DNA from 3 places in the Streptomyces sp. NPDC059828 genome. Region 1 is predicted to be linked to each of the others. Evidence: riboswitches for the same ligand, from Rfam matches in the RefSeq annotation. Region 1 holds a riboswitch; each other region holds the start of a gene.
What was found. Region 1 has a riboswitch for cyclic di-AMP ahead of ACFV6V_RS11630 (peptidoglycan DD-metalloendopeptidase family protein). Riboswitches for the same ligand answer to the same signal wherever they lie in the genome.
Positions count from the first base shown of each region.

Region 1 (9,457 bases):
GCTGAAGGAGGTCCGCGGCCGGGGCCTGATGATCGGCATCGAGTTCGGCAGGCCGTCCTCGCTGAGACTGCGTGGCCGGTGGACCATGCTGCAAGCCGCGCGTAAAGGCCTCTTCGCGCAGATGGTGGTGGTGCCGCTGCTCCAGAAGCACCGGATCCTCACCCAGGTCTCCGGGGACCACATGGAAGTGATCAAGCTGATTCCACCGCTGGTCATCGGAGAGGCGGAGGTCGACCGGTTCATTGCGGCGTTCACCGCCGTGATGGACGAGGCACACGGTGGCGGCGGGCTGATGTGGGACTTCGGCAAGACGCTGGTGAAGCAGGCTGTGGCCCAGCGTTAGCGGCTCCTGGGCCGTTTTGCCTCTGAGGCAAGAAATTTGCCTCAGAGGGAAGATCCTGGCGCAATGGACGCATGAGTCCTTCCGCCTCAGAGCCTCCGGGGCAGCCGGTGGACGAGCTGCCCGATGTGGCCCCGCGGCTGCGCGACTTGCGCCGCCGCCGAGGCCTCACCCTGGAGGCCGCCGCCCAGCGGGCGGGCCTGTCACCGGCGCATCTCTCCCGGCTGGAGACCGGCCATCGGCAGCCCTCGCTGCCGATGCTGCTCGCCCTCGCGAGGATCTACGGTACGACCGTCGCCGAGCTGCTCGGTGAGCACCCACCGGAACGCGACTCCGTCATCCGCGGTGGCGGGATGGGACCCGCTGAGGCCGACGGCTGGAGCTACCGGCAGACCGGCGGCTGGGGCCGCGCCATGCAGGCCTTGCGGGTGCGGGTGCCCTATGGGGCCCAGGGCGATCTGGTGCGGGTCCATCCGGGTGAGGAGTGGCTCTACGTCCTGGACGGCAGGCTTCGGCTGGGCCTCGGGGACAGCGTCCATGAGCTCACCCCGGGGGACAGCGCGCACTTCGACTCGCTCACCCCGCACCGAATCGCCTCCGCCACACCAGGCGGGGTCGAGCTGCTGTTCGTCCACACCCTGCTCCAGAGCCCCGATCCGCACGCGCGACCGCACACCTGAGGAGATCCGCATGCCCGGTGCACCTGAGAAGTCCTCGTCGAACGACCAGAAGTTCCCGCTCGGCCTGGCCGTCCGGCTGTTCGCCTATCTGGTCGCGGGCCACCTGTTCGCGGCGTTCCTCTACCTGCTGTTCACGGTCGGCGGGCAGTGAGGCCGGGGGCGCGCGGAGGTATCAGACCGTGCCGTCCAGCAGGCGGTCGCGCAGCCGCTCCCGGGTCTCGGGCGTGATGCCGAGGCCCGCGGAGAGATAGCGCTCGGGGCCGCCCCAGGTCTCCTCGATGGCCTCGAAGGCAGCCGCCAGATACTCCGCGCGGGCGTCGAAGAGCGGGTTGAGCAGGTCCATGACCTCGGGGGACATCCCGGCGGAGGAGGTGTCGCTGCGGCGCACCTTGTAGCGGCGGTGCGGATCGTTCGACTTCAAGTAGTCGGCCTCGATGGCGTCCCGCTCGACGCCCACCGCGAGCAGGGAGATCGCGATCGACAGGCCCGCGCGGTCCTTGCCCGCGGCGCAGTGCATCAGGGCGGGGACGCTGTCCTCGGCGAGGGAGTGCAGCACGCGGCTGTGCTCCTCGGTCCGCTCCTTGATCATCTTCCGGTACGAGTCGGACATCCGGCCGGCCGCCTTGCCGTCGGCGAGGATCGAGCGCAGCTGTTCGAGATTGCCGTCGCGCACCATCATCCAGAACTCGGCGCCGTCGGCGGGGTCGCTGAGCGGGATGTTCACGTTCCGCACGCCGGGCAGCTCGACGTCGGCCCCCTCGAGCTTGTGGTCGGCGGCGTTGCGGAAGTCGAAGATGGTGTGGAGCTCGAGGGACGCGAGGAACACGGCGTCGTCGGCGGTGGCGTGGGCGAGGTGCCCGCTGCGGAACAGTCTGCCGTGCCGCACCCGGCGCCCGTCCACGGTCGGCAGACCGCCCACGTCCCGGAAGTTGCGCACGCCCGAGAGCTCGGGCTCGGTCGAAGGGACCTGGGGCAGCTGCTGCGTCACGGGGGCTCCTCCGTGTCTGCGGTTGGCGTCGCGCGTCGACGACGGCGTGCACCTGACCATACGACATGGGTTCCTCGGGAAATCACCCCGCCTGGAGTGAGCCTATCTGGGGTTAATGCCGGTTCTGTCCGATTTGATGAATTAGGGAAGAGTGAACCAGTTAGGAACGAGATGGGATTCCCGTCGTGAGCGGGATCATATTCGTGACGGTCCGTTGCCGTGTCTCCCCATCAAACCCCTTTGTGTATAAGGCAATCAAAGATCCGTAATCCACGCAGGGTGACCGGAAAATCCCCGTTGATATCGCACGGGTGAATGCCGACCGATTAGGACTGCTTGTACCGCTCGCCCGACTCGCCTACGGTCGCCGCAATCCGGTCGGACCGCCGAATCCTGCCGCCGTCCGGAATTCCGCACACACTCACGCGTGGCAGGAGCGGGGGACCCAGGTAAGTCGCCGTCCCGGGGTTCCGGACGGCTAGGGGTGAAGTCGTGCCATCGCACGGCCGGGCAGCTCCAGCCCGAACCCGACAGCTCACCTCGCAGGCGCCGGAGAGGAATTCGCCATGCCCGGACGGGGTAAGCACCGCCGACCCAAGACCAGCCCGCTCGCTCGCGGATTCGTCGCCGCGGGAACCGGTGGCGCCGCCATCGCACTCCCGCTCATCGGCGCCGCAGGCGCGGCGCACGCCACGGGGAACTCCGCTCCCGCGGCCACCGCCGAGCACACCGCCGCAGTCGCCCGACAGGCCGCCGCCCCGCAGTCGGTGGCCGCTCCGAAGCCGCCCAGGACCTACACGGTCGTGTCCGGCGACTACCTGTCCAAGATCGCCGAAGAGCAGCATGTCCGCGGCGGCTGGAAGAAGCTGTACGCCGAGAACCGCGAGGTCGTCGGCGAGAACCCCTCGCTGATCCACCCGGGTCTGAAGCTCGCCCTCGGCACCGCGGCGAAGACCGCGGCACCGACCGAGCGCCCGGCCCAGGCGCCGGCGAAGGACGAGCGCGCCTCGCGGTCTGCCGACCGTACCGCCGATGCCCCCAAGGCCGCCCCGGCTGCCCCCGGGGTCAAGGCCAAGGTCAAGGTCGAGGCCAAGGCCAAGGTCGAGGCCGCCGCCCCCGCGGCTGCCGAGGCTCCGTCCGCTAAGAGCAAGGAGTCCTTCTACTCTGCTCCGGTCGCCGGAGGCATCAGCACCGCCTACCGCACCCCGGGTGCCATGTGGTCCAGCGGCTACCACACCGGTCTCGACTTCATCGCCTCCGTCGGTACCTCGGTCAAGTCCGTCGGCCCCGGCACCGTCGCCTCGGCCGGATGGGCCGGCGCTTACGGCAACCAGGTCGTCATCCGGCACGGCGACGGCACCTACTCCCAGTACGCCCACCTCTCCTCCCTCTCCGTCTCGGCCGGGCAGAGCGTGAGCGGCGGACAGCAGATCGGCCTCTCCGGCTCCACCGGCAACTCCACCGGTCCGCACCTCCACTTCGAGATCCGCACCACGCCGAACTACGGCTCGGACATCGACCCGCTGGCCTACCTCCGCCAGCACGGTGTGCGCCTCTGAACCACCCCCTCGAGCTGACGTAACGTCAGTGACGTCCGCCGCTCCCCACCTGACGCGGGGAGTGGCGGACGTCTGTGTGCCGCCGGTATTCCCGTCCGCCGAAAACCGGCTCGGTGGTCTATGTCACGCCCCGTCAACCCCTCCTACGGTGGCGTAGGTCACTTCGCGCGGTGAAAGATGTCGTGACGTGGCAGACGATTCGAGATCAACAACAGACACACTATTCGGGTCGTACGCGGCGATCGGTGACAGCTTCACCGAGGGCGTGGGGGATCCGGGGCCCGACGAGCAGTTCGTCGGCTGGGCAGACCGCCTCGCGGTGCTGCTCGACGACCGTGTACCGGAGCACACCTTCCGCTACGCCAACCTCGCCGTACGCGGCAGGCTTCTCGACCAGATCGTGGAGGAGCAGGTCCCCCGGGCGAAGGAACTCGCCCCCGACCTGGTGACGTTCTGCGCGGGGGGCAATGACATCATCCGGCCCGGCACCGACCCCGACGACGTCGCCGAGCGCTTCGAACGCGCCGTGGCCGACCTCCGCGCATCCGTCGGCACCGTCATGGTGACCACCGGATTCGACACCCGGGGCGTGCCGGTGCTCCGCCATCTGCGTGGCAAGATCGCTACGTACACCGCCCACGTACGGGCCATCGCCGACCGCCACGGCTGCCCCGTACTGGACCTCTGGTCGCTCAGGTCCGTCCAGGACCGCCGTGCCTGGGACGACGACCGCCTCCACCTCTCCCCGGAGGGCCATACCCGCGTCGCGCTCCGCGCCGCACAGGTCCTCGGCATCGGCATCCCCGCGGACCCGGACCAGGAGTGGCCCCCACTGCCGCCCCGGGGTGCGCTGGAGATCCGTCGCGACGACATCCTCTGGGCCAGGGAGTACCTGGTCCCGTGGATCGGCAGGCGACTGCGCGGGGAGTCCTCCGGCGATCACGTGGAGCCGAAGCGTCCAAATCTCCTTCCGCTCTGAGGCCCGCTACGGAGTCCGCGCCCCGGGCCCAGCCCGGGCCCGGGACCGTCCATCTCACCGTGTGCTGACGTGTGGGCGGGGATCCGTTCCAGGACCCCGCCCGCGAACACGTCGTACAACGGCAGCGACTCCAGGTGGACATAGCCGATGTGGCAGTCGCAGACGGCGAGCGGGCAGGCGCGGGGCTTCAGCGCCGCGCGGTAGGAGCCGTCGTAGAGACTGCCGAGCCGGGTGCGGACGAAATGGCAGCGCCGCACCGAGCCGTCCCCGTCCACCGAGATCACCGACTCTCCGGTGCGGCACGGCAGCCCGGCCGAACGGTGGGGGTGGCGGCTGTAGGGGAACAGCGGATCGAGGGCCGTCCAGCGGGCGGCCTGCTCGTCCGTGTAGGTGTGCCCCTCTGCCGCGTTGATCCACAGATAGACCTGCGGCGGAAGCTCCGCCCGCAGCCGCCGTGCCTGCTCCAGATGCTCCTCGAAGCCGACCACGCCCACGCTGAACCGCACTCCTCGCTCGGTGAGCTCCCGGCACTTGCCGAGGAACCGGTCGTACGGAGTCTGCCCGGGGTGGTACGTGCACCACAGCGCCAGCGTGTCCGTGTCGGCGTCCGCCAGCCAGTCGGTGCGGCAGCTCAGGTTGGTCTGGATGGCGACCCGCCGGATGTGCGGCAGTTGGGACAGCTCGACCAAAGTGCTGCGATACCAGGACCGGACCAGCCCCTCTCCCCAAGGTGTGAACAGCACGGAGAGACGGTCGTCCGACTGCTGCGCCGCCCAGGCCGCGAACCTGCGCAGTGCGTCCCGGTCGGCTCGCAGCTGCTCCCGGCTGTCGCGGCGCTTGGCGAAGGGGCAGTACGGGCAGTCGTAGTCACAGGAGGCGAGCGGGCCCCGGTACAGCAGGGTCAGGTCCATCGACATTCCCTCATTTGGCCTCGTAGGCGACCATCGCGGACCGTACGGCGGGCGAGAACATCGCGGGCCCCAGCGCGTCCGAGTGGGCGAGGCCCTCGGCTGTCAGCCGCAGCAGCCCGCCCGTCTCCTCCAGCCAGCCGCGCTCGGCGAAGCCCGACAGCTCGACGGGGAAGTCGTCTCCCGGATGGTTCCCGAACCGAGCCGCGTACTCCGCCACGGGCATGCCCCGCGACTGGAGAAGCGACTGGAGCAGATGGCGGCGGCGTGCTTCGTTCCCGTCGATCGGCCGGCCGACCTCGGCCCGGCTGAAGTCATCGGCGCTTGTGTAGTCGTCGATGATCCTCCGTATCTCGCCCATGTCGACGGCGTAGTCGAAGGAGTAGTGCAGCCCGGATGTGTACGAGCGGGCCCCGCAGCCGAGTCCGATCATCCCGTCGGTCTGGCAGGCGTGGTCGTCCGGGCCCTGCGCCGGTGCGTCCGCGCGGCGGAACATCCGCATCGACACCTGCTCGTAGCCGTGGGCGAGCAGGTGATCGCGGCCCTCCCGGTACAGCCGCAGGCGCTGGGCATCCCAGGCCTCGTCGGCATCCGCTGCGGCGCGGCGGCCCAGCCCGGTCAGCGGCCGTACGTACAGCGGATACAGATACAGCTCCTCGGGCCGCCAGGACAGTGCCGCGTCCAGTGAACGGCGCCAGGTCGCACCGGTCTGCCCGTCGATGCCGTAGATCAGGTCGATGTTGAGCACGGGGAAGCCCGCGTCCCGGATCCGGCCGAGCGCCGCATCGACGTCGGCGCGCCGCTGCGGCCGGACGGCCGCGCGCGCCTCCTCGTCGACGAAGCTCTGCACACCGATGCTCAGCCGTGTCGCGCCGCGCTCGGCGAGCACGGCGAGCCGGTCCGCGGTCGCGGTGGCCGGGGAGGTCTCCACGGACAGCGGGACCGTGCCGAGATCCGCGCCCATGCCCTGCTCCGCGATGTCGCAGAGCCTGGCCAGCTCGGCAGCGGTCAGAAAGGTCGGGGTGCCGCCACCGAAGGCCGCGGCGGTGAACCGCACCGGATCCGCGTCCCCCAGGGCTTCCCGGACCGCCGTCGCCTGCCGCTCCAGCGCGTCGAGATAGCGCGTGGTCAGCTCGTCGGGGGCGCCGATCCGGGTGAACAGATTGCAGAAGCCGCAGCGGACCCCGCAGAACGGTATGTGGAGGTACAGCGAGAGCGCGTCCTTGCGCTCGGCAGCCCACAGCTCCCGCAACGAGGGCCGGTCGGCCAACGGCCGGTAGGCCGTCTTGTGCGGATAGGCGTACACATAGCTCTGGTAGGGCCGGATCGCATTCACCGTGTCTCCCCGTCCTTGCCGTCTGCCCGGGATTCCGCGGGGCCGGGCAGGAAGAACTGCGCGTACGGCACCGTCCAGACCACCTCATGGCCGAGCCGGTGCCCTGTGTACCCGTCGTCGCCGTACGCCGTGCCGTGGTCGGAGCAGACGATCGCGAAGCAGCGGCGCCTGCTGCTCGCCGCCGCGAAGAGCCGGCCGATGTGCCGGTCCACGTACTCCAGGGCAGCGGCATGCGTCGCGCGTGAATCGCCCGCCTCGCGGGTCGCGCCGGGCAGATGGAACCAGTTGGGCTGGTGCAGGGCCGCCACATTGACGAACAGGAACAGCCGCTGGTCCCGGGGGAGCGAGGAGACGACCTCCTCCGCGCGCCGCACCTGTGCCTCGAACGAGACGGGCGAGGCCACACCGAACTCCGGCTCCCAGTGGCTCTCCTGGAACAGTCCCGGCAGCACGTTCCCCAGAGGGCCCTGGCGGTTGAAGAACCCGACACCGCCGATGCACACCGTGCGGTACCCGGCCTCCGCCAGTCCTGAGACCAGGTCCGGGGCGTCGTACACGAACGTGCCCTCCGCTGTGGTTTCACTGCCCGCGAAACGCGCCGCGAACAGCCGGGGATGAGGACCGGGTTCGGCGGGCGTGGGCAGAAAACCGGCGAAGATCGCCTGATGGGAGGCGTAGGTGAAGCTTCCCGGGGCGTGCCTGCGCTCCCAGACGCCACCGGGAAGGAGCCGCGTCAGATGGGGGATCCGGCCCGCCGCGGCGAGCTCGGCGGCAACATCGAAACGAAGTGTGTCCAGAGTGACGAGCAGCAGATCATCCGTGCCGACGACGGACGCCATGTCGATCATCTGTGCCGGGCCGGAAGGGCCGGAAGAGGTCGTGCGCATGGTGGTTCCTTGTGGTGCGAGGTGATGGCGGCGGCTACCTGTGCCGCGTAGGTGTCGAGGCCGGCCGCTCCGCTGCCGGGCAACCCTGTCAGTCGCGGCAGCAGATCGCCGAACGCGTTGACCTCGCCGACGGTGAAGCGCCGCCAGGCGGTGGCGGGCAGGAGATCGACCCCGACGCACAGCCGTCGCGGGAACTGGGCCGCCGCTCGTTCGCAGAGCCCGAGCACGTCCTCGGGCCAGCTGCGGCCCGCCGCCCGGACGGCAGCCATCGCCTCGGCCAGATCGCCGCGCTCGCCACCGAGATGGAGATTGGTGAGCGGGGAGCGGCTGGTCCGCACGACGGCATGGGTCGCCTTGCCCGCGACCACCACGACCCGCAGATCAGTGGCCCGGGAGCGGTGAACGGCCTTCGGCAGCCAGCGCTCGATGTGCAGGCCGTCGGGCGCCAGTGCGTCCACGATGGCCGCGACCTCGGACTCCGAGGTGTAGCGGCGCAGCCGGAGCGAGTTGAAGAGCCTGCCGTCAGGCGTCCGTTCGACCGATGTGACCGCGCGCACCCGTCCGCCGGAGGCCGCTTCGACGGCCAGCACCCCGGATGCGGATGAGCCATGGGCCGGTTTGACGAAGGCGCGGCGGAACGCCGGCTCGGCGAGATACCCCCGGACATCCTCCCAGCCACCCACCACCGGGGCGGCACGCCCCGATGTCGGGGACGGTGGCACCGCCACGCCGGCCGCGGCGAGTCGCTCATGGCACAGCCTCTTGTCGAACAGCACGGCGAGGTCGCCCGGGTCGTCGAGCAGTGTGCCGCCCGCGTCCCGAACCGCCACCGCCACCTCCCCTGCGGCTTCGGTGAAGCGCCGGTACCACCGGGCACCACCTTCGACCCGGGACGGATCACGGACACCGCGCAGCAGAAAGTCGACCTCGGCGTTCTCCCCCGGTGAGTCGATGCGCACCCACTCGTCCGGCAGGAAGCGGCAACGGCCCCGCAGCACATCGAGCCACGGCACCACGCGCGCGTCGGGCAGCCCCGCCGCACGCACCGCGTCCTGGAAGAGGGCGACGCGCCTGTTCTCGGGATTTCCCACGACGGCGAACCGGGGCGGCGCCGTGGTCACTCCGCCACCGCGGTGAAGCGGCCGTCGCCACCGTCCCACGGCTCCTGGACGTCGTCGAGATCGACGGTGACACCGGCCGGCTCCAGTGCCTCACGTATCCGAGCCCTCAGCGGGCCGCTGATGAAGTGGTGGTTGAGGTCGAGCTTCTTGAGGTGCGTGAGCGGCTGACCTTCGAGCAGCGCAGCCGCTCCTTCGTCGCCGAGCGTGCCCATCGACAGGTCGAGCGTCTCGAGGCGCGCCACGACGGGTGCGCTGGCGAAGGCGGCGGCGATCTCGTCCTGTATCTCGGCGTTGCGCAGCGCGAGATGCCTCAGCCTGGGCAGCCGGGAGCCGGTGAAGAACGACTCCAGATCCGCCAACTCGGTGTCGCCGCCGTAAGCGGAGACACCGAGCCACAGGTCCAGGTGCTCCAGCGCGGGCAGCTCGCTCCCGGCGATGCCCCGCACCACCTCGGCCGGCAGACCGCCGGTCTCGACGCACAGGGTACGCAGCGCGGCGTGCCGGACCGCGGGGAACCCGAGTCCTGTCCCGCCCCGGACTCCGAACTCCTCCAGTTGGGGGAAAGCCTCCAGCAGGGGAGTCACCGTGGTCTGGTTGATCCAGGAGATCTCGCATTCCTCGTACGTGATGTCACCGAAGAACAGCGCGCGCAGCGCGGG
Region 1 is NZ_JBHWIW010000014.1:78,654-88,110, reverse strand. Features, by position in the region: gene ACFV6V_RS11650 (aspartate aminotransferase family protein) at 1-343, shown strand, start outside; gene ACFV6V_RS11645 (XRE family transcriptional regulator) at 415-1,020, shown strand; gene ACFV6V_RS11640 (DUF6126 family protein) at 1,031-1,171, shown strand; gene ACFV6V_RS11635 (tyrosine-protein phosphatase) at 1,193-2,008, opposite strand; cyclic di-AMP (ydaO/yuaA leader) riboswitch at 2,417-2,570, shown strand; gene ACFV6V_RS11630 (peptidoglycan DD-metalloendopeptidase family protein) at 2,575-3,567, shown strand; gene ACFV6V_RS11625 (SGNH/GDSL hydrolase family protein) at 3,755-4,546, shown strand; gene ACFV6V_RS11620 (STM4011 family radical SAM protein) at 4,507-5,457, opposite strand; gene ACFV6V_RS11615 (STM4012 family radical SAM protein) at 5,468-6,790, opposite strand; gene ACFV6V_RS11610 (STM4013/SEN3800 family hydrolase) at 6,787-7,629, opposite strand; gene ACFV6V_RS11605 (STM4014 family protein) at 7,635-8,798, opposite strand; gene ACFV6V_RS11600 (STM4015 family protein) at 8,795-9,457, opposite strand, start outside.

Region 2 (9,457 bases), on a different contig from region 1:
ACGTACCCGCGGTCGGGGCGCAGCCCCATCTCGTTCATCTGGTACACGATCCGGCGGTGGACGGGCTTCATGCCGTCTCTGGCGTCGGGCAGGGCACGGGAGTAGATCACCGAGTACGCGTACTCGAGGAAGGAGCCCTGCATTTCGTCGACGACGTCGATGTCGAGGATCCTCTCCTCGAAGTCGTCGGGCGGCGGCGTCTTCGTGCTGCGGCGGGCCATCGCTGCTGCGGCTCCTTCACCAACATGAACATGAACATGAACGGGAACTGATGCGGACCATTGTGGACCGTACCTCCGACAACGCGGACCGCGACCCGGGGCAGAGGCCCAAGCGGGCTTCGCGACCACACGCCGTAACCGGGACGGAACCGCCGGGAACTTCGCCAGGTGTCGGTGGCCTTGCATACAGTGGCAGGACAACCGGCAGGACTACCGAAACGCGATCGAAGGGACCACATGCCCATGGGTCACACGGCCACAGCGCAGGCCGGCTCCGGCGGCCTGACAGCGACCGAGCACCGCCTGGCCAACGGCTTGCGGGTGGTGCTCTCCGAGGACCACCTGACCCCGGTCGCCGCGGTGTGCCTCTGGTACGACGTCGGCTCCCGCCACGAAGTCAAGGGACGCACGGGACTGGCTCACCTTTTCGAGCACCTGATGTTCCAGGGCTCCGGGCAGGTGTCGGGCAACGGTCACTTCGAGCTGGTGCAGGGGGCCGGCGGCTCGCTCAACGGCACCACCAGTTTCGAGCGCACCAACTACTTCGAGACCATGCCGACCCACCAGCTGGAGCTCGCGCTCTGGCTGGAGGCGGACCGCATGGGGTCGCTGCTCGCCGCGCTCGACGAGGAGTCCATGGAGAACCAGCGGGACGTCGTCAAGAACGAGCGCCGCCAGCGCTACGACAACGTCCCCTACGGCACGGCCTTCGAGAAGCTGACCGCCCTGGCCTACCCCGAGGGCCACCCCTACCACCACACCCCGATCGGCTCGATGGCCGACCTGGACGCGGCGACCCTCGAAGACGCGCGGCACTTCTTCCGTACCTACTACGCGCCCAACAACGCCGTGCTGTCGGTCGTCGGCGACATCGACCCCGAGCAGACCCTCGCCTGGATCGAGAAGTACTTCGGCTCCATCCCGTCCCACGACGGCAAGCAGCCGCCGCGCGACGGCTCGCTGCCCGAGACCATCGGTGAGCAGCTGCGTGAGGAGATCGTCGACGAGGTTCCCGCCCGCGCCCTGATGGCCGCCTACCGGCTGCCGCACGACGGCACACGGGAATGCGACGCCGCCGACTTGGCGCTCACCGTCCTCGGCGGCGGGGAGTCGTCCCGGCTGCACAACCGGCTGGTGCGCCGCGACCGCACGGCGGTCGCCGCGGGCTTCGGCCTGCTGCGACTGGCCGGGGCGCCGTCGATGGGCTGGCTGGATGTGAAGACCTCCGGTGGTGTGGAGGTTCCCGAGATCGAGGCCGCCGTGGACGAGGAGCTCGCCCGGTTCGCCGCCGACGGGCCGACGTCCGAGGAGATGGAGCGCGCCCAGGCTCAGCTGGAGCGCGAATGGCTGGACCGGCTCGGCACCGTCGCGGGCCGCGCCGATGAACTGTGCCGGTACGCCGTGCTGTTCGGCGACCCCCAGCTGGCGTTCAGCGCCGTCTCGCGGGTCCTGGACGTCACCGCGGACGAGGTGCGGGCCGTCGCTCAGGCCCGGCTGCGGCCGGACAACCGCGCGGTGCTGGTGTACGAGCCCGCAGCCGCTGCCGCCGCGGCAGAGGACAACGACGACGCCGATGACGCCGACGACGCAGAGGGGGCCGGACAGTGACCGAGGCTGCCGTGACCATGGACTTCCACCCGCAGCCGCAGCCCGGGCAGGCCCGGCCGTGGGCCTTCCCCGCGCCCGAGCGCGGCGCACTCGGCAACGGGCTGACGGTGCTGCGCTGCCACCGCCCCGGCCAGCAGGTCGTGGCCGTTGAGATCTTCCTCGACGCCCCTTTGGACGCGGAGCCCGAGGGACTCGACGGCGTCGCCACGATCATGGCCCGAGCGCTTTCCGAGGGCACCGACAAGCACACGGCGGAGCAGTTCGCCGCCGAGCTGGAGCGCTGCGGCGCGACCCTCGACGCACACGCCGACCACCCCGGCGTCCGCCTCTCGCTCGAAGTGCCGGTCTCCCGGCTGCCGAAGGCCATGGGCCTGCTGGCCGAGGCCCTGCGGGCGCCGCTGTTCGCGGACAGTGAGGTCGAGCGGCTCGTACGCAACCGGCTTGACGAGATCCCGCACGAGACGGCGAATCCGGCTCGCCGCGGAGCCAAGGAGCTGGCCAAGCAGCTCTTCCCGGCGTCCTCGCGGATGTCGCGCCCGCGTCAGGGCAGCGAAGAGACCGTGGCACGCATCGACTCCGCTGCCGTCAGGGCTTTCTACGAGGCCCATGTGCGGCCCGCCACCGCCACGGCTGTGATCGTCGGTGACCTCGCCGACGTCGACCTGGACGCGGTGCTGGCCGACACCATCGGCGCGTGGACCGGCAGCGCGGGTGAGCCCCGCGTCATGGCGCCGATCACCGCCGACGACACGGGCCGCGTCGTGATCGTCGACCGTCCGGGCGCGGTCCAGACCCAGCTGCTCATCGGCCGCATCGGGCCGGACCGCCATGACAGCGTCTGGCCGGCCCAGGTCCTCGGCACCTACTGCCTGGGTGGCACCCTCACCTCGCGCCTGGACCGCGTCCTGCGCGAGGAGAAGGGCTACACCTACGGAGTGCGGGCCTTCGCCCAGGTGCTGCGCTCGGCCGCCCCCGCGGCCCCGGGTGGTGCCACCGGGGCGGCCACGCTCGCCATCAGCGGCTCCGTCGACACCCCGAACACCGGCCCGGCGCTCCAGGATCTCGTCACGGTGCTGCGCACGCTCGCCGCCGAGGGCCTCACGGACGCCGAGCGCGACGTGGCTGTGCAGAACCTGGTGGGTGTCGCCCCGCTGAAGTACGAGACCGCCGCCTCCGTCGCGGGCACCCTGGCCGACCAGGTGGAGCAGGGCCTCCCGGACGACTTCCAGGCACAGCTGTACGCCCGGCTGGCCGCCACCGGCACCGTCGAGGCGACCGCCGCGGTCGTCAGTGCCTTCCCGGTGGACAGGCTTGTCACGGTCCTCGTCGGTGACGCCGCGGAGATCGAGGAGCCGGTCAAGGCGCTCGGAATCGGCGAAGTGACTGTTGTCACCGGCTGATTGACGGTATGTGAGCCGAAGGTCCGTGGAGCCGGGAGGTGTCCGAGGGTGGGGACCTGGAAGGGCCCCGTTGGCGCATGGCCAACGGGGCCCTTCTCTTTGCCCGTTTGCCGCTCTCTACACCTGCCCGTTTGTCCGTTTTGTTGGAGAGGCTGCCTGTCTGCCCTGTGGGATGTACGACAAAATCCCGTGTTCGTTTGGTGATTGGCGGAAGATCGGCTTAGCGTCTTCTGCGCTGTCCGCCCGTTGTTATGCGCCGCACCTGCGGCAACGGACAGCTATCGCCGAGTCCCCGTCGGGCGCAAGCCTGGGGAGCCGGGGACCCACAAGTCCCGTGGGGTGAATCGGTACGCCTTCGCGCATCCGCGTGGAGGGGGACCGTAGGAGACCTTCCTGCTCCGAACCCGTCAGCTAACCCGGTAGGCGAGAAGGAAGGAAAGGACAAGCCACTTCATGGCGTTCACCCGTGCCACCGGGAAGCATCGTGGTCCGAGCCGGCTGACGCGCAAGCGTGCGGGCATCGCCGGAGCCGCGGCCCTGGCCACCACCGGCGTCGTCGGAACCCTCGCCTCACCCGCCCTCGCCGCCGAGCCGGAGAGCCCCTCCGTCGAGGACACCGGCCTGAATCAGGTGGTCATCGCCGGCGACACACTCGCCAAGCAGGTCGGTGCCCAGGCTGACATCCAGCAGGAAGAGGCCGACCTCGCCGCGTCCAAGGCCAAGGCCGAAGCCGACGCGAAGCGCAATGCCGAGCTCCGGGTCAAGGCCGCCCGGGACGCCGAGGAGCGCGCCGCCCGTGAGGCCGAGCGCAAGCGCCTGCTGACGTACAACCTCCCCGTCGCCGGGTCCTATGTCAGCACGGACTACCACTCGGGCGGGGCCATCTGGTCCTCGGGCAGCCACACCGGCATCGACTTCCACGCCTCCTCCGGGTCCAAGGTCGTCGCGGTCGGCACCGGCACCGTCGTGGAAGCCGGCTGGGGTGGCGCGTACGGCAACAACGTCGTGATCAAGATGAACGACGGCACGTACACCCAGTACGGCCACCTCTCGTCCATCAGCGTCTCCGTCGGCGAGCGGGTCACACCGGGCCAGCAGCTCGGACTGTCCGGCTCCACCGGCAACACCACCGGCCCGCACCTCCACTTCGAAGCTCGTACGAGCCCCGAGTACGGCTCGGACATCGACCCGGTGGCTTATCTGCGCGGCCACGGCGTCAAGGTCTGACCGACCCGCAACGCGGCACACAACGCTCCGATCCGCGCGCGGTCCCACGGCGCGCGGAGGACGAAGGCTCCGGCCCGGTCATCGAGACCGGCCGGAGTCTTCGGCATTTTCCGGCCAAAAGATATCCAGGGACAGGGGCAGGCCATCGGAAATTCCGGCCCATTGTCATAGAGTCACCGAACAGACGTCGCTCGACTGATCGACTGGGTCTCGCGCGGATTGAGCGGATGCAGCGGATTAAGGCGGAGGTTCGGTATGCGCATTCCTGCGCGGTCGGTATGCACGGCAATCCGCGATGACATCGTGTCCGGGGTTCTGGAGCCCGGCAGCCGGCTCGCCGAGGAGCAGTTGGCCCGTCGCTACGGCGTCTCGCGCGTCCCTGTGCGCGAGGCGCTGCGCACCCTGGAGTCCGAGGGCTTCGTGGTGTCCCGCCGGCACGCCGGCGCGTGTGTCGCCGAGCCGACCGGGCAGGAGGCCGCCGACCTTCTGGAGACCCGCATGCTGCTGGAGCCACTCGGTGCGGCCCGGGCCGCACAGCGGCGTACCGAGGCCCATCTGAAGGTGCTGCGCGGCCTGGTCAGACTGGGCCGGGAGCGGGCTCGCGGCGGCCAGGGCGAGGATCTGCGGTCACTGGGCGGCTGGTTCCACGAGACCCTGACCCAGGCGTCCGCCAGCCCCGGGCTCATCACCTTGCTCACCCAGTTGCGGCACAAGATCGCGTGGATGTACGCGGTCGAGCAGCCGGTCCAGCCGATGGAGTGCTGGTCCGAGCATGCGGCGATCGTGGACGCGGTGGCGCGCGGGGACGCGGAGCGGGCGCGGGCGCTCACCGCGATGCACGCGGAGCGGACGGCCAGGGCGCACCGGCTGCGTATTCCGCCGCCGCGCCCGGCGGTGAGGGTTTCGCAACATCCCGTAAACACAGCGAGTGTGCGTGATTAACACAGGTGCCGTATACAAAAGAGGTTCAATAAGCGATTTCCGGGGTGTGTGCCCTCCGGCATGAATTGCTGCGCCTTGGTGCCCCGGTTTTCCGGTGGCGACCATTCTTCATGAATGCTGCGCCAAATTCACACGGTCTCGGGCAGTTCCTCGAGTCCTTCGGCCACCAGCTTCGCCAGCCGGTCCAGTGCCACCTCGGCGCCGTCCGCGTCGGAGGCGAGCACGATCTCCTCGCCGCCCTCCGCGCCGAGGCCGAGCACCGCCAGCATCGAGGCGGCGTTGACCGGGTTGGCGTCGGCCTTGGCGATGGTGACCGGAATGCCCGCGGCCGTGGCGGCGCGGACGAAGATCGAAGCGGGGCGGGCGTGCAGGCCCTCGGCCCAGCCGACATGGACGCGGCGCTCAGCCATGGTGATGCCTCCTGAGTCTGGGGGTGACCTCAGACTGCACCCGGCTCACGGGCTTCGCGACCGGGGCCCGGGTCGTAGTCTGGGCCCATGCAGACCCCGTCGGACCACGCGTACCCCGACCACTGGGAAGCCGACGTGGTGCTGCGTGACGGCGGCACCGCGCGCATCAGGCCGATCACCACGCAGGACGCCGAGCGGCTCGTGAGCTTCTACGAACAGGTCTCGGACGAGTCCAAGTACTACCGCTTCTTCGCGCCCTACCCCCGGCTGTCCACCAAGGACGTCCACCGGTTCACCCACCACGACTACGTGGACCGGGTGGGCTTGGCGGCGACGGTGGGCGGCGAGTTCATCGCGACCGTGCGCTACGACCGGATCGACGCGAACGGCAGGCCGGCCTCGGCGCCCGCCGACGAGGCCGAGGTCGCCTTCCTCGTCCAGGACGCGCACCAGGGGAGGGGCGTCGCGTCCGCGCTCCTCGAGCACATCACGGCGGTCGCTCGTGAGCGGGGGATCCGGCGGTTCGCGGCGGAGGTGCTGCCGGCGAACAGCAAGATGATCAAGGTCTTCACGGACGCCGGCTACACCCAGAAGCGCAGCTTCGAGGACGGAGCCGTCCGGCTGACGCTGGACCTGGAGCCGACCGCCAGGTCACTTGCCGTCCAGCGGGCGCGCGAGCAGCGCGCCGAGGCGCGCTCCGTGCAGCGCCTGCTGGCCCCCGGTTCGGTGGCGGTGATCGGGGCCGGCCGGGCCCCGGGCGGTGTGGGTCGTGCCGCACTGCGCAATCTCGTGGAATCCGGTTACACCGGACGGCTGTACGCGGTGAACCGGGCCCTGGCGCAGGACGCGAAGGGTGTGCAGCGCGCGGAGGCCACTCAGGACCCGCAGGGCATGCACGATCCGGGCCACGTGCCTGGCCTGGACGGCGTGCCCGCCTTCCGGACGCTCGCGGAGATCGGGGAGCCCGTCGACCTCGCGGTCGTGGCGGTACCCGCCGAGCGGGTGCCGGAAGTCGTCGCGGACTGCGGCGAACACGGGGTGCAGGGCTTGGTCGTGCTGACCGCCGGTTACGCGGAGAGCGGCGCGCAGGGGCGCGAGCGACAGCGTGAACTGGTGCGCCAGGCACGCAGCTACGGCATGCGGATCATCGGTCCGAACGCCTTCGGGATCATCAACACCGCGGACGCCGTCCGGCTGAACGCGTCGCTCGCCCCCGAGTCGCCGAACCGGGGCCGGATCGGTCTGTTCACCCAGTCGGGGGCGATCGGGATCGCCCTGCTCAGCGGACTGCACCGGCGTGGCGCCGGACTGTCGTCCTTCATCTCCTCGGGCAACCGGGCGGATGTGTCCGGGAACGACTTCCTCCAGTACTGGTACGAGGACCCGGGCACCGATGTGGTGCTGCTGTACCTGGAGTCGCTCGGCAACCCCCGCAAGTTCGCCCGTCTCGCGCGGCGCACCGCCGCCGTCAAACCCGTGGTGGTCGTACGGGGCGCCCGGCACAGCGGCAGCGCGCCGCCCGGGCATGCGGTGCCGACCACCCGCATCCCTTATGCCACGGTCTCCGAGCTCCTCGCGCAGGCGGGCGTGATCCGCGTCGACACCGTCACGGAGCTCGTCGACGCGGGGCTGCTGCTCGCGGGACAGCCGCTGCCCGCGGGCCCTCGGGTGGCGATCCTCGGCAACTCCGAGTCCCTCGGGCTGCTCACCTATGACGCCTGCCTGGCGGAGGGCCTGCGGCCGCTCCCGCCGCGCGACCTGACGACGGCGGCCACCCCGGACGACTTCCGCTACGCGCTGGCCGAGGCGATGAAGGACCCGGCGTGCGACGCGGTCGTCGTCAACGCGATCCCCTGGGTGGGGGAGGGCGGTGCGATCGAGTCGGGTGACGGCGAGGTGCTGGCGGGGGCACTGCGCCAGGCGGCGGAGGCCGCCCCTCCCAAGCCGGTCCTCGTGGTCCACGTCGAACTGGGCGGTCTGGCGGACGCGCTGGCGGCGGCCACGAGTTCGGCGCCCCCGCGGGCGTCCACCGCGCCCGGCGCCGACGCGGCTCCCGGGGACCCGGCACCCGACGGGACAGGGCCGGCACGTCCGTTCGGTGCCCTACGACGCGACGCCCTGCGACAGGACGCCGCCGAGGTACGAGAGGACGCCGCCGCCGTCCGGGGAGACGCCGCCGTCCGGGACGGGGCGCAGGCCCCGGAAGCGGCCGCCGCGCAGGCGCTTCCCGCCATGCCCCGCATCCCCGCGTACCCCGCGGCCGAGCGCGCCGTACGCGCCCTCGCCGAAGCCGTGCGGTACGCGCAGTGGCGCCGGGAGGCCGCGCGTCCCAGCAAGGTGCCGGAGTTCGACGACATCGACGAGGCCGGTGCCGCGGCGCTCGTCGGCCGGGTGATGGACCAGACACGCGGGGCACACGGCGTCACCCTCACCGATCACGACACGCGCGCACTCCTCGCCCGCTACGGCATCGACGTACTGGCCACCGCCCCCGCGCCGAGCCCCGATGCCGCCGTACGCGCGGCCGCGCAGCTCGGGTATCCCGTGGCGCTCAAGACGATGGCGCCGCACCTGCGGCACCGCTCGGACCTCGGGGGCGTCCGGCTCGACCTCGCCGACGAGCACCAAGTCCGGCAGGCCTATGCGGAGTTGACCGCGGCACTCGGCGGTCCGGCCGAGCTCAGGCCGGTCGTGCAGGCCATGGTCCCGCGCGGTGTGGACACCGTCGTACGCGCCGCCATCGATCCGGCCGTCGGGGCCGTACTGTCGTTCGGGCTTGCCGGACCCTCCACGGAGCTGCTCGGGGACACGGCCCACCGGCTGGTCCCCGCCACCGACCGCGATGCCGCCGAGCTCGTACGCTCCATCAGGACGGCTCCCATCCTCTTCGGCTGGCGCGGCTCGGCTCCCGTGGACAGCGACGCCCTCGAGGAACTGCTGCTGCGGGTGTCGCGACTGGTCGACGACCATCCGGAGGTGGTCGGGATCAACCTGGAACCGGTTGTCGTGGCCCAGCAGGGTCTCTCCGTGCTCGGGGCCACCGTCCGGCTCGCCCCGCCGCCGCCCCGCAGCGACCTGGGGCCGCGGACGCTCCCCCGTTACTGAGCGCACTCCAGGGTCCCGCGGCCCCGTAGGATGGAGCCCATGGCGAAGACCGGTACGACGACCCAGGGGCTGCGCACGGCGATCGAGCGCAGCGGCTACTACCCGGCTCTCGTGGCCGAGGCGGTGGAAGCCGCCGTCGGTGGTGAGCAGATCGCGTCGTACCTGGTCCACCAGGAGACCACGTTCGACTCGAACGAGGTCCGCCGCCATGTCACCGTCCTGGTACTCACGGCCACCCGGTTCGTGGTGAGCCACACCGACGAGCAGGCCGCTGACAACAGTTCCCCGACGCCGTACGCCACGACCTCCACCGAATCGGTCAAGCTGGACCGTATTTCCTCGGTCGTCGTCAGCCGTGTCGTCGCCAACCCGGAGGCGTACACCCCTGGCACCCTGCCCCGCGAGGTCGTTCTCACCATCGGCTGGGGCGCCGTCTCCCGCATCGACCTCGAGCCCGCCGCTTGCGGAGACCCCAACTGCGACGCGGACCACGGCTACACCGGCAGCTCCACCGCGGACGACCTCAGCCTGCGCGTCAGCGAAG
Region 2 is NZ_JBHWIW010000003.1:104,134-113,590, forward strand. Features, by position in the region: gene ACFV6V_RS02775 (DNA topoisomerase (ATP-hydrolyzing) subunit A) at 1-221, opposite strand, end outside; gene ACFV6V_RS02780 (M16 family metallopeptidase) at 459-1,829, shown strand; gene ACFV6V_RS02785 (M16 family metallopeptidase) at 1,826-3,229, shown strand; cyclic di-AMP (ydaO/yuaA leader) riboswitch at 3,502-3,670, shown strand; gene ACFV6V_RS02790 (M23 family metallopeptidase) at 3,683-4,456, shown strand; gene ACFV6V_RS02795 (GntR family transcriptional regulator) at 4,712-5,398, shown strand; gene ACFV6V_RS02800 (HPr family phosphocarrier protein) at 5,527-5,808, opposite strand; gene ACFV6V_RS02805 (GNAT family N-acetyltransferase) at 5,896-8,913, shown strand; gene ACFV6V_RS02810 (DUF5998 family protein) at 8,953-9,457, shown strand, end outside.
Region 2: another riboswitch for cyclic di-AMP. It lies ahead of ACFV6V_RS02790 (M23 family metallopeptidase); the one in region 1 lies ahead of ACFV6V_RS11630 (peptidoglycan DD-metalloendopeptidase family protein).

Region 3 (9,457 bases), on a different contig from region 1:
CGCGCTGCCCGCACTGCTCGAGGCGGCGCGCGCCCGCACCGATCTGCGCCCTGCGGCGCTGCGCTTCGCCGGAGCGCGCGGGCTGTGGCTCGCCCGGCTGAACAGCGACTGGAAGTTCGCGCTGCGCGGGGCCTGGGGATCCGCCGCGGCGAGCGGCCCAGGGGGAGGCGCCGCGCTGCCGGCACCGGACGACGCGATCGGCGTGCGGAAGCTGTGGGACGAGGGCCTCTTCGCGGAACGCGTGGCCGTCCTCACTTCCGTACGAGCGCACGATCCCGCGGCGGCACTCGCCCTGCTGTCCGGGACCTGGTCGACCGAGCGGGCCGAGGACCGCCTGATGTTCCTGGACTCGCTGCGCACGGGTCTGTCCGACGCGGACGAGCCCTTCCTGGAGCTGGCGCTGTCCGACCGGAGCCGCAATGTCCGGACCACCGCTGCCGAGCTGCTGTCGGGGCTGCCGCACTCCGCGCTCGCTGGGCGGATGGCCGAGCGGGCGGCCACCTGCATAGCCCTGGACCGGTCCGGGAGCACGGCCACGATCGCCGTGGAGGCACCGCACGAATGCGATGCAGCGATGCAGCGCGACGGCATCGCGCCCGTACCCCCTTCGGGCCGCGGCGAACGATCATGGTGGCTCGGGCAGTTGGTCGAGTCCGCTCCGCTGACGATCTGGCCGCGCCGGCTCGGGGGACGTACGCCCGAGGAGATCGTGACCCTGCCCGTCACCGACGGCTGGGGCGATGAGCTGCACGCGGCCTGGTGCCGGGCGGCGGTGCGCCAGCAGGACCCGCAATGGTCCCGCGCGCTCCTCGGCACACCCGCCGCACCGCCCGCGAGCGGCCCCGGCACCTCGTCCCTGGCGGAGCGGGCGAAGCTCCTGGCGGCCCTGTCGGAGCGGGAGCGGGCCGACTGGGTCGCGGCGTTCATATCCGCGCACGGCCTGTCGGAGGCGTTCCAGCTGCTCGGTGTCTGCGCGGTGCCCTGGGCCGAGCCGCTGGGCCGCGCTGTGGTGGACGCGCTCGACATCGCCCGCGACGCGGGCAGCTACCCCTGGAGCTTCAGCGGAGTGATGGGCCTCGCCGAACGCTGCCTGGATCCCGGGGAAGCGGCCCGCCTGGATCTGCTGACGGCCACACCGGACGAGCCGGAAGGGGCATCCCCGGGGGCGGGAGGCTACTGGTCGGAGGCCTTCCAGCGCCTGGTCTCCACCCTGCGGCTGCGGGCGGTGATGCACGCCGAGCTGGCTCGGGAATAGCCCTGCTCCGGGTCACCGGGTGCCCGGCACCGGACGTGGGCACGTACGGCGCGGGGCAGGCGGACGGGCGGACGCGACGAGGGCAGGACGGCGACCGCCGCGGCCTCGATGGCGGGATGGCTGTCGGCAGCCGGCCCTCGGCAGGAGTCAGGCGTCGGCCGGATGGCGGACGTTTGCGTTGACCCATTCGACGATGGAGGACGTCGTGGCACCCGGTGTGAAGATCGCAGCCACGCCCTTCTCCTTGAGCGGGGGGATGTCCTCCTCCGGGATGATGCCGCCGCCGAAGACCTTGATGTCCTCGGCGTCCCGCTCCTTCAGCAGCTCAAGGACCTTGGCGAAGAGCGTGTTGTGGGCGCCGGACAGGATGGACAGGCCGATCGCGTCGGCGTCCTCCTGGATCGCGGTGTCCACGATCTGTTCCGGGGTCTGGTGAAGCCCGGTGTAGATGACCTCCATACCGGCATCGCGCAGCGCTCGTGCGATCACCTTCGCGCCGCGATCGTGGCCGTCGAGACCCGGCTTGGCCACCACCACGCGGATCGGACCGGTCACACCCATCACTGCCTCCACATCCCGGCTGTGCCGCCATTGGCACGAACCCCGCGCCCCGCGCCGGACAGCACCGGGGAGGTGAACGAACGTTATCTACAGCATCCCGCAACCGCTCGTTTCACGGTGGACAGCGAGGGGGAAATCACACGTGGGACATATTCGCCACGCGCCGCACCCGGACTCGTACCGGTCGGTCCGCAGTCGTCCGCGACCGGGCCACACACGTCAGGGGCCGGGCGAGCGCGCCAGGGGAGCCGTCAGAGGACCGCCTCAGTGCCGAGCCGCAGCCGCGTGCCCGGGGTGAGGCGGCGCGTCGGCAACCCCACGAGGGCATACGGGGGACGGAGCCGTCGACCCGCGCGCCATTCGGGAGGTCGGCCATGGGGTTGCTGCCGCTCTTGCGCTTCGGACATTTCCGGCTGCCCATGGCGCTGCTGCGCGCCACCGCCCTTGAGCTGGCGATCCTCGCCGGGCATCTCGTGCTGTATCCGTCAGGCATCAGCCAGGAGCGGCCGGGCCGTCCCGGGCGCGGGAGCCCCGGCGGCTCTGGTGGCCCTGGCGCGGTCGAATCCGGATGCGCCTCGCCGGAGACAAGTGCGCTGCCCACGCCAGCTGCCGCCGCATTCCCCCCGGCCGTCCTCCTCCACGGCTTCATCGACAACCGTTCCGTGTTCGTCCTTCTGCGCCGCCACCTCGCCCGTGAGGGACGGCGGCCCATCGAGTCGCTCAACTACTCACCGCTGACCTGTGACATACGGAGTGCCGCCGAGCTGCTGGGCCGCCATGTCGAGGAGGTCTGCACCCGCACCGGCCGGCCCGAGGTCGATATCGTCGGACACAGCCTCGGAGGACTGATCGCCCGCTACTACGTCCAGCGGCTCGGCGGCGACCGCCGGGTCCGCACGCTGGTCACTCTCGGCACCCCCCATTCGGGCACGAGTGTCGTCCCGCTCGCGAGCGCTCACCCTCTCGTGCGCCAAATGCGCCCCGGCTCCGATGTGGTGGAGGAACTGAGACTGCCCGCTCCCGGCTGCCGCACGCGCTTCGTCAGTTTCTGGAGCGACCTCGACCAACTGATGGTGCCGCTCGAAACAGCCTGCATCGACCACCCTGATCTACAGGTGCGGAACATACGCGTCAGCGGTATCGGCCATCTCGCCCTCCCTGTGCACCCGGCCGTCGCGGCGATCATCCGCGAGGTGCTCGAGCCGTCGGAGAGAGGCACCGTGCCGGGGGCGGTAGCGGCATCGGGAGCGTCCGGGGTGGTGTCCGTGGCCTGAGGCCCGGCACCCCAACGGCCTTCGAACAATCATCGAACGTAAGGCCAAAGCTCTTCCTTCACCTCGTCGAAAGACGGCCGAATGCCCGTTTCCCGCCTACCCAAAACCAACGGAAGATTGTCGGCGTCGCATACTGCCGGGTACAGTCGCGCCCACTGCGTTCCTCGGGTCCCCCACCGCGGGTGACTCCGGATCCTGGTCCTGCTGCCGAGGCGAGAGAGAAGTTGGTGAACGACCAGCACCCCGACGCCGGGTATGACTCCTACGCCGCCGGCAGCTTCGACACCGACCCGCTCTTCGGCGCCCTTCCCGGCGGCTACGCCTACGACGCAGCGGCCGCCGGAAGCAGCGGCCAGTACGACAACACGCAGTGGCAGTCGGCGACGACGGCGTACGACAGCTACGCCGCCGCCGAGGGACACCAGCAGCAGTACGACACCACCGGCCAGTGGGACGCCAACGCCTGGAACCAGACGGGGCAGTTCGAGACCACCGCGGCAGCTTTCGCCTATGACGGGACGGGCCAGTGGCCCGCGGCGGGCGGATACAGCACCCCGGCCTATGAAACCGGCACATACGACGCGACGGCCTGGAACTCGGGCGCGGACACCGGAGCCGGCCTGGGCTCCGAACAGGCCGCCGACGCCTACCAGACCCAGGTCCAGGCTCAGACGCAGTACCTCGAATACAGCGAGTACAGCGAGTACGCGGCGCATACCGACTACGCGGCGCATACCGAGCACGCTGGATACACCGAGCACGCCGAATACACAGCGGACAGCGCTTATACCGCGGACGGCGAATACTCCGAGCACACCGGCTACTACGCCGAGCCCGTGACGCTGCCCGAACAGTTCTCCCCCGAGGACGAGTTCCCGGCGGGGTCCGACCATCCCGCGGCCGAGTCCGGCACCGAGGACCCCACCCCGGAAGCCGACGACCAGAGCTTCGAGTACGACGACGAGGCCGAGTTCGTCGCCACGGCCAGGACGATGGCCGCCCCGGCGATCTCCATCCCGGCACCCCGCCCCGCCCGCCGCGGTGGCACCCGTGGCCGCCGCCGCACCCCGGCCAAGCGTTCCGCCATGCTCACCGTGGCCGTCCCCTCCGCCTGCGTCATGGGTGTCGCCGGCGTGGCAGCGGCGTCGGTGGGCGGGCTCTCCGGGGGTGAGGAGGGCAGCGGCAAGACCACGGTCGCGGCCGCCGATCCGACATCGGTGCAGTCGGTCCCGGCCAACTCCAAGCTCGACACCCAGCTCGCCGCGCTGAGCGCCGACGCCCGCGACTTCGGCGACCGCGCCAGCCGCACCCAGGAGCGAATCGACCTCAAGGCGCGCCAGGAGGCGGACCGCAAGAAGCGCGAGGCGGAAGCCGCCCGCCGCGAGGCGCTGCGCCCCAAGTTCGCCCTTCCCGTCAGCCAGCACGGGCTCAGCGCCTACTTCGGTCAGGCAGGCGTCAACTGGATGTCCATGCACACCGGTATCGACTTCCCCGTCTCCTACGGGACGCAGGTGAAGGCTGCCACCGACGGCACGGTGCGCACCCAGTGGAACAGCGCCTACGGCAACATGGCCATCGTCACGGCCGCCGACGGCACGGAGACCTGGTACTGCCACCTCAGCAGCACCAAGATCCGCTCAGGATCGGTCAAGGCTGGTGACGTGATCGCCTTCTCCGGCAACTCGGGCAATTCCACCGGCCCGCATCTGCACTTCGAGGTACGACCGGGCGGGGGTTCCGCGATAAACCCGCTGTCGTGGCTGCGCGGCCACGGCCTCGACCCGACCTGATCCGGCGTAGACGTAGGCGGACGCACGAAGCTCCGGACGGCTCTCCGCCTCCGCTCCTCTCCGCCCCTTCGGGGTGCGGCTTCACCGCACCCCGGCTCCTCGCTACAGCTTCTCGACCGGCGCGTATCGCAGCAGCAGCCGCTTCGGCTTGGTGTCCCCGAAGTCGATCGTCGCCTGGGCGTCCGCTCCCAGTCCCGTCACCGCCATCACCGTGCCGAGACCGAACTGGTCGTGCGTCACCCGGTCTCCGACCACCAGCGCGATGACCGGCTTGTCGGCAGCCCGCCTGGTCGCGAAGCCCGAGGGGCCGGAACGCGACCGGGACGAGGAGAGCGAGGAAGTGATCCCCGAGACCGGACCCGCCGGGGCGGCCATCGGTCCCGTCCGCTTCCACTCCAGATGCGCGTCAGGGATCTCCTCAAGGAAACGCGAGGGCGGGTTGTACGAGGGCTGGCCCCAGGCGCTGCGCATCGACGAGCGGGTCAGATAGAGCCGCTCACGGGCGCGGGTGATACCCACATACGCCAGCCGCCGCTCCTCCTCCAGCTCCTTGGCCTGGCCGAGCGCCCGCATGTGCGGGAAGACGCCGTCCTCCATGCCGGTGAGGAACACGACCGGGAACTCCAGGCCCTTCGCCGTGTGCAGCGTCATGAGGGTGATGACTCCACTGCCCTCATCGTCCTCGTCCGGGATCTGGTCGGAGTCGGCGACGAGCGCCACCTGCTCCAGGAACTCGGCGAGCGTGCCGGAACCCTCGTCGGCTCCCCGCTCCTGCTCGAATTCGAGGGCGACCGCCGCGAGCTCCTGGAGGTTCTCGATACGGGTTTCGTCCTGCGGGTCGGTGGATGCCTGGAGCTCGGCGAGATAACCGGTGCGCTCCAGCACCGCCTCGAGGACGGTGGCCGGGCCCGCGCCCGACTCGACGATCGTGCGCAGCTCCTCCATCAGCGTGTTGAAGCGCTTCACGGCGTTGGCCGAACGGGCCGCCATGCCGTACGCCTCGTCCACGCGCCGCAGCGCCTGCGGGAAGGTGATCTTCTCTCGCAGCGCGAGGGCGTCGATCATCGCCTCGGCGCGATCGCCGATACCCCGCTTGGGGACGTTGAGGATGCGGCGCAGCGGGACGTTGTCCTCGGGGTTGGCGAGAACTCGCAGATAGGCGAGGACGTCCCGGACTTCCTTGCGCTCGTAGAAGCGCACCCCGCCGACGACCTTGTAGGGCAGGCCGACACGGATGAAGATCTCCTCGAAGACACGGGACTGGGCGTTGGTCCGGTAGAAGACGGCGACATCGCCCGCCTTGGCCTCGCCCGCGTCGGTCAGCCGGTCGATCTCGTCGGCGACGAACTGTGCCTCGTCGTGCTCGGTGTCGGCGACATAGCCGGTGATCTGCGCTCCGGCGCCCGCGTTCGTCCAGAGGTTCTTGGGACGACGGCTCTCGTTGCGCTCGATGACGGCGTTGGCGGCGGAGAGGATCGTCTGGGTGGAACGGTAGTTCTGCTCCAGCAGGATCGTGGTGGCGTCCGGATAGTCCTCCTCGAACTGGAGGATGTTGCGGATCGTGGCGCCGCGGAAGGCGTAGATCGACTGGTCGGCGTCACCGACGACGCACAGCTCGGCGGCCGGCAGGTCCTCGTATCCCTCGCCGACCAGCTCACGCACCAGGGTGTACTGGGCGTGGTTGGTGTCCTGGTACTCGTCCACCAGGACATGCCGGAAGCGGCGCCGGTAGTGCTCGGCCACGTCCGGGAACGCCTGGAGGAGATGGACGGTGGTCATGATGATGTCGTCGAAGTCCAGGGCGTTGGCCTCGCGCAGCCGCGCCTGGTACATCCGGTACGCCTCGGCCAGCGTCTTCTCGAAGCCTCCCCCGGAGCCTCCGGCCTGGGAGCCGCCCCCGGCCACCTGATCGGCGAACGCCTCCTCGTCGATCAGCTCGTTCTTGAGGTTCGAGATCTTGGCGCTGAACGACTTCGGTGGGAACTTCTTCGGGTCGAGGTCGAGATCGCGGCAGACCAGGGCCATCAGCCGCTTCGAGTCGGCGGCGTCGTAGATCGAGAACGACGAGGTGAAGCCGAGCTTCTTGCTCTCGCGGCGCAGGATGCGGACGCAGGCGCTGTGGAAGGTGGAGACCCACATCGCGTTGGCGCGGGGGCCGACGAGCTGCTCGACCCGCTCCTTCATCTCGCCCGCGGCCTTGTTGGTGAACGTGATGGCCAGTATCTGCCCTGGGTGGACATTGCGGGTCGCCAGCAAGTGGGCGATCCGATGGGTCAGCACCCGGGTCTTTCCGGAACCGGCTCCGGCCACGATGAGCAGCGGCGAGCCGGTGTGGACGACGGCGGCGCCCTGCTGTTCGTTCAGGCCTTCCAGCAGCGCGGCGGGGTCCACGGCCGGGCGTGGCACACCGCTGCGGTAGTACTCGTCCCTGGTCGGGGGCACGTCGAAGCGACCCCCGAAGAGGTCGTGAGGGACGTCCTCGGCGGGGGCGTGCTCGTCGGGCTCCGGAGGCGGGGGCTCCTCCGAGGCCGCGGAGCGCTGGAGGCCGGCCAGGAAGCTGTCGTCAAAGAGGCTGCTCATCGCTCTACGAGTCTAGGCCGCCGCACTGACAGCCCGCCGCCGCCTTCGCCTCAATCACGCGTCTCGATCACGCCAATCCACGCTCGTCACATTCTGTGAAGTTGCGGCCACGACACGCCAAGGTCACGGAAATGTATCGGACATAATGCGCACCGACCTTCACACGAGCGCCACAGTTTGGCTAGCGTGCTCGCCAAGGCAGCCCGTACCCCCGCGGCGACCAACGCCAATCGGGCAGCTCGCGCCGAATCCGACCATTCCGCAAGGAAGGTGAGGAACCGGGGACCCAACTCTCCTGTGCCCACCCGCACAAGAGGGGCCCCACCGGGGTGAATCGGGCCACGTTGCATCAAGGCCCGTAGGACAACCTTCCGTTCCGTCCGAACCCGACAGCTAACCCGGTAGGCGGCAAACGGAAGGAGATGCCTGCCTTGGCATCGCATCGCAAAGCGCGTGCCCACACGGGTACACGTACGAAGAATCCCGCCGTCGGGTTCACGACGGCAGCCATCGCGGGCGTCACCCTGCTGTCCACGCAGAGCGCCCAGGCCGAACCGCAGCCCAGCGTCGAAGAGGTCCAGAAGAAGGTCGACGACCTCTACCGCCAGGCCGGAACCGCGACCCAGCAGTACGACCGTGCCAAAGAGGAAACGGCGCAGCAGCGCCGCGAGGTGGACCAGCTCCTGGACAACGCCGCGGAGCGCACGGAGTCCCTGAACGAAGCCCGCCGCGCGCTCGGTTCGTACGCCGCCGCCCAGTACCGCACCGGAACGGTCACCCCGACCGCCGCGCTGCTCCTCGCGGACAGCCCGCAGGAGTACTTCGACCAGACGCGCCTGATGGACCGGCTGTCCGAGGAACAGCGCGAAGCCGTCACCGACTTCGAGGAGCAGCGGTCCGCGGCGGCGGATCAGCGCGCGGAGGCGACCAGGAGCCTGGAGACGCTCACCGACTCGCAGGCATCGCTGCGCAGCACCAAGGAGACGGTGCAGCGCAAGCTCGCCGAGGCGCGGGAGCTGTTGTCGAAGCTGACGGCGGAGGAGAGGGCACGGCTCGCGGAACTGGAGCGCCAGCGGGAGGAAGAGGCACACCGCAAGGCGGAGGCGAAGGCCAGGGCCGAGGCAGCGGCCAGAGCGGAGGCCGAGGCCCAACGCCGGGCGCAGCAGGAACAGGAGCAGCAGGGCACGGGAACCGGCGCGGGCACCTCCGCCGGCTCGTACGCCGCCAAGGCGCAGCAGGTGCTGTCCTTCGCCCGCAGCCAGATCGGCAAGCCCTACGTCTGGGGCGCGACCGGACCCAGCTCCTACGACTGCTCCGGCCTCACCCAGGCCGCCTGGCGCGCGGCCGGCGTCGATCTGCCCCGCACCACCTGGGACCAGATCGAGGTGGGTCAGCGGATCGCGGCGAAGGACCTCGTCCCCGGCGACCTCGTGTTCTTCTACGACGACATCAGCCACGTCGGGATCTACATCGGCAACGGGCAGATGATCCACGCCCCGAAGCCGGGCGCGAACGTCCGCGAGGAATCGATCTACTACATGCCGATCCACGGGAGCGTGCGGCCGGCCTGAGCGGGATCACGCTGCGGCCCGGCCGATCGGGGTGGCCTGGCCGCTGCCTGCGGGCCGAACGCATGAGCGCGAAGAAACCCCGCCAGGGACGACCTGGCGGGGTTCGGCTTCACCGAGCTGCCGGGATCACTCCCTGTTCAAGGCAGCTCGCAGACAGGCGATCAGATCGCCGGTCGGCACCTCGGTCCACGTGGCCCCTGGCACCCCCACGCGCATGACCTCATGACGCGCCTCGTCCAACTCATGCACCAGGACCTGGCGGCTCGTTCCGTCCAGCGGATCCACCCGCAGCCGGACGGCCCCGTGCGAGATCGTCGGGAACATGCTCCGCAGCACGTCATCCGCATGGAGGCGACGCAGAAGGTTCCGCTCTCCTCGGTGGAAGTCGGACGACAGGAGGTCGGACCACTGCGCAGAAATGAGCTC
Region 3 is NZ_JBHWIW010000026.1:11,245-20,701, forward strand. Features, by position in the region: gene ACFV6V_RS17505 (DUF5691 domain-containing protein) at 1-1,255, shown strand, start outside; gene ACFV6V_RS17510 (cobalamin B12-binding domain-containing protein) at 1,403-1,816, opposite strand; gene ACFV6V_RS17515 (esterase/lipase family protein) at 2,191-3,090, shown strand; gene ACFV6V_RS17520 (M23 family metallopeptidase) at 3,318-4,880, shown strand; gene pcrA (DNA helicase PcrA) at 4,983-7,460, opposite strand; cyclic di-AMP (ydaO/yuaA leader) riboswitch at 7,693-7,884, shown strand; gene ACFV6V_RS17530 (NlpC/P60 family protein) at 7,883-9,031, shown strand; gene ACFV6V_RS17535 (hypothetical protein) at 9,158-9,457, opposite strand, start outside.
Region 3: another riboswitch for cyclic di-AMP. It lies ahead of ACFV6V_RS17530 (NlpC/P60 family protein); the one in region 1 lies ahead of ACFV6V_RS11630 (peptidoglycan DD-metalloendopeptidase family protein).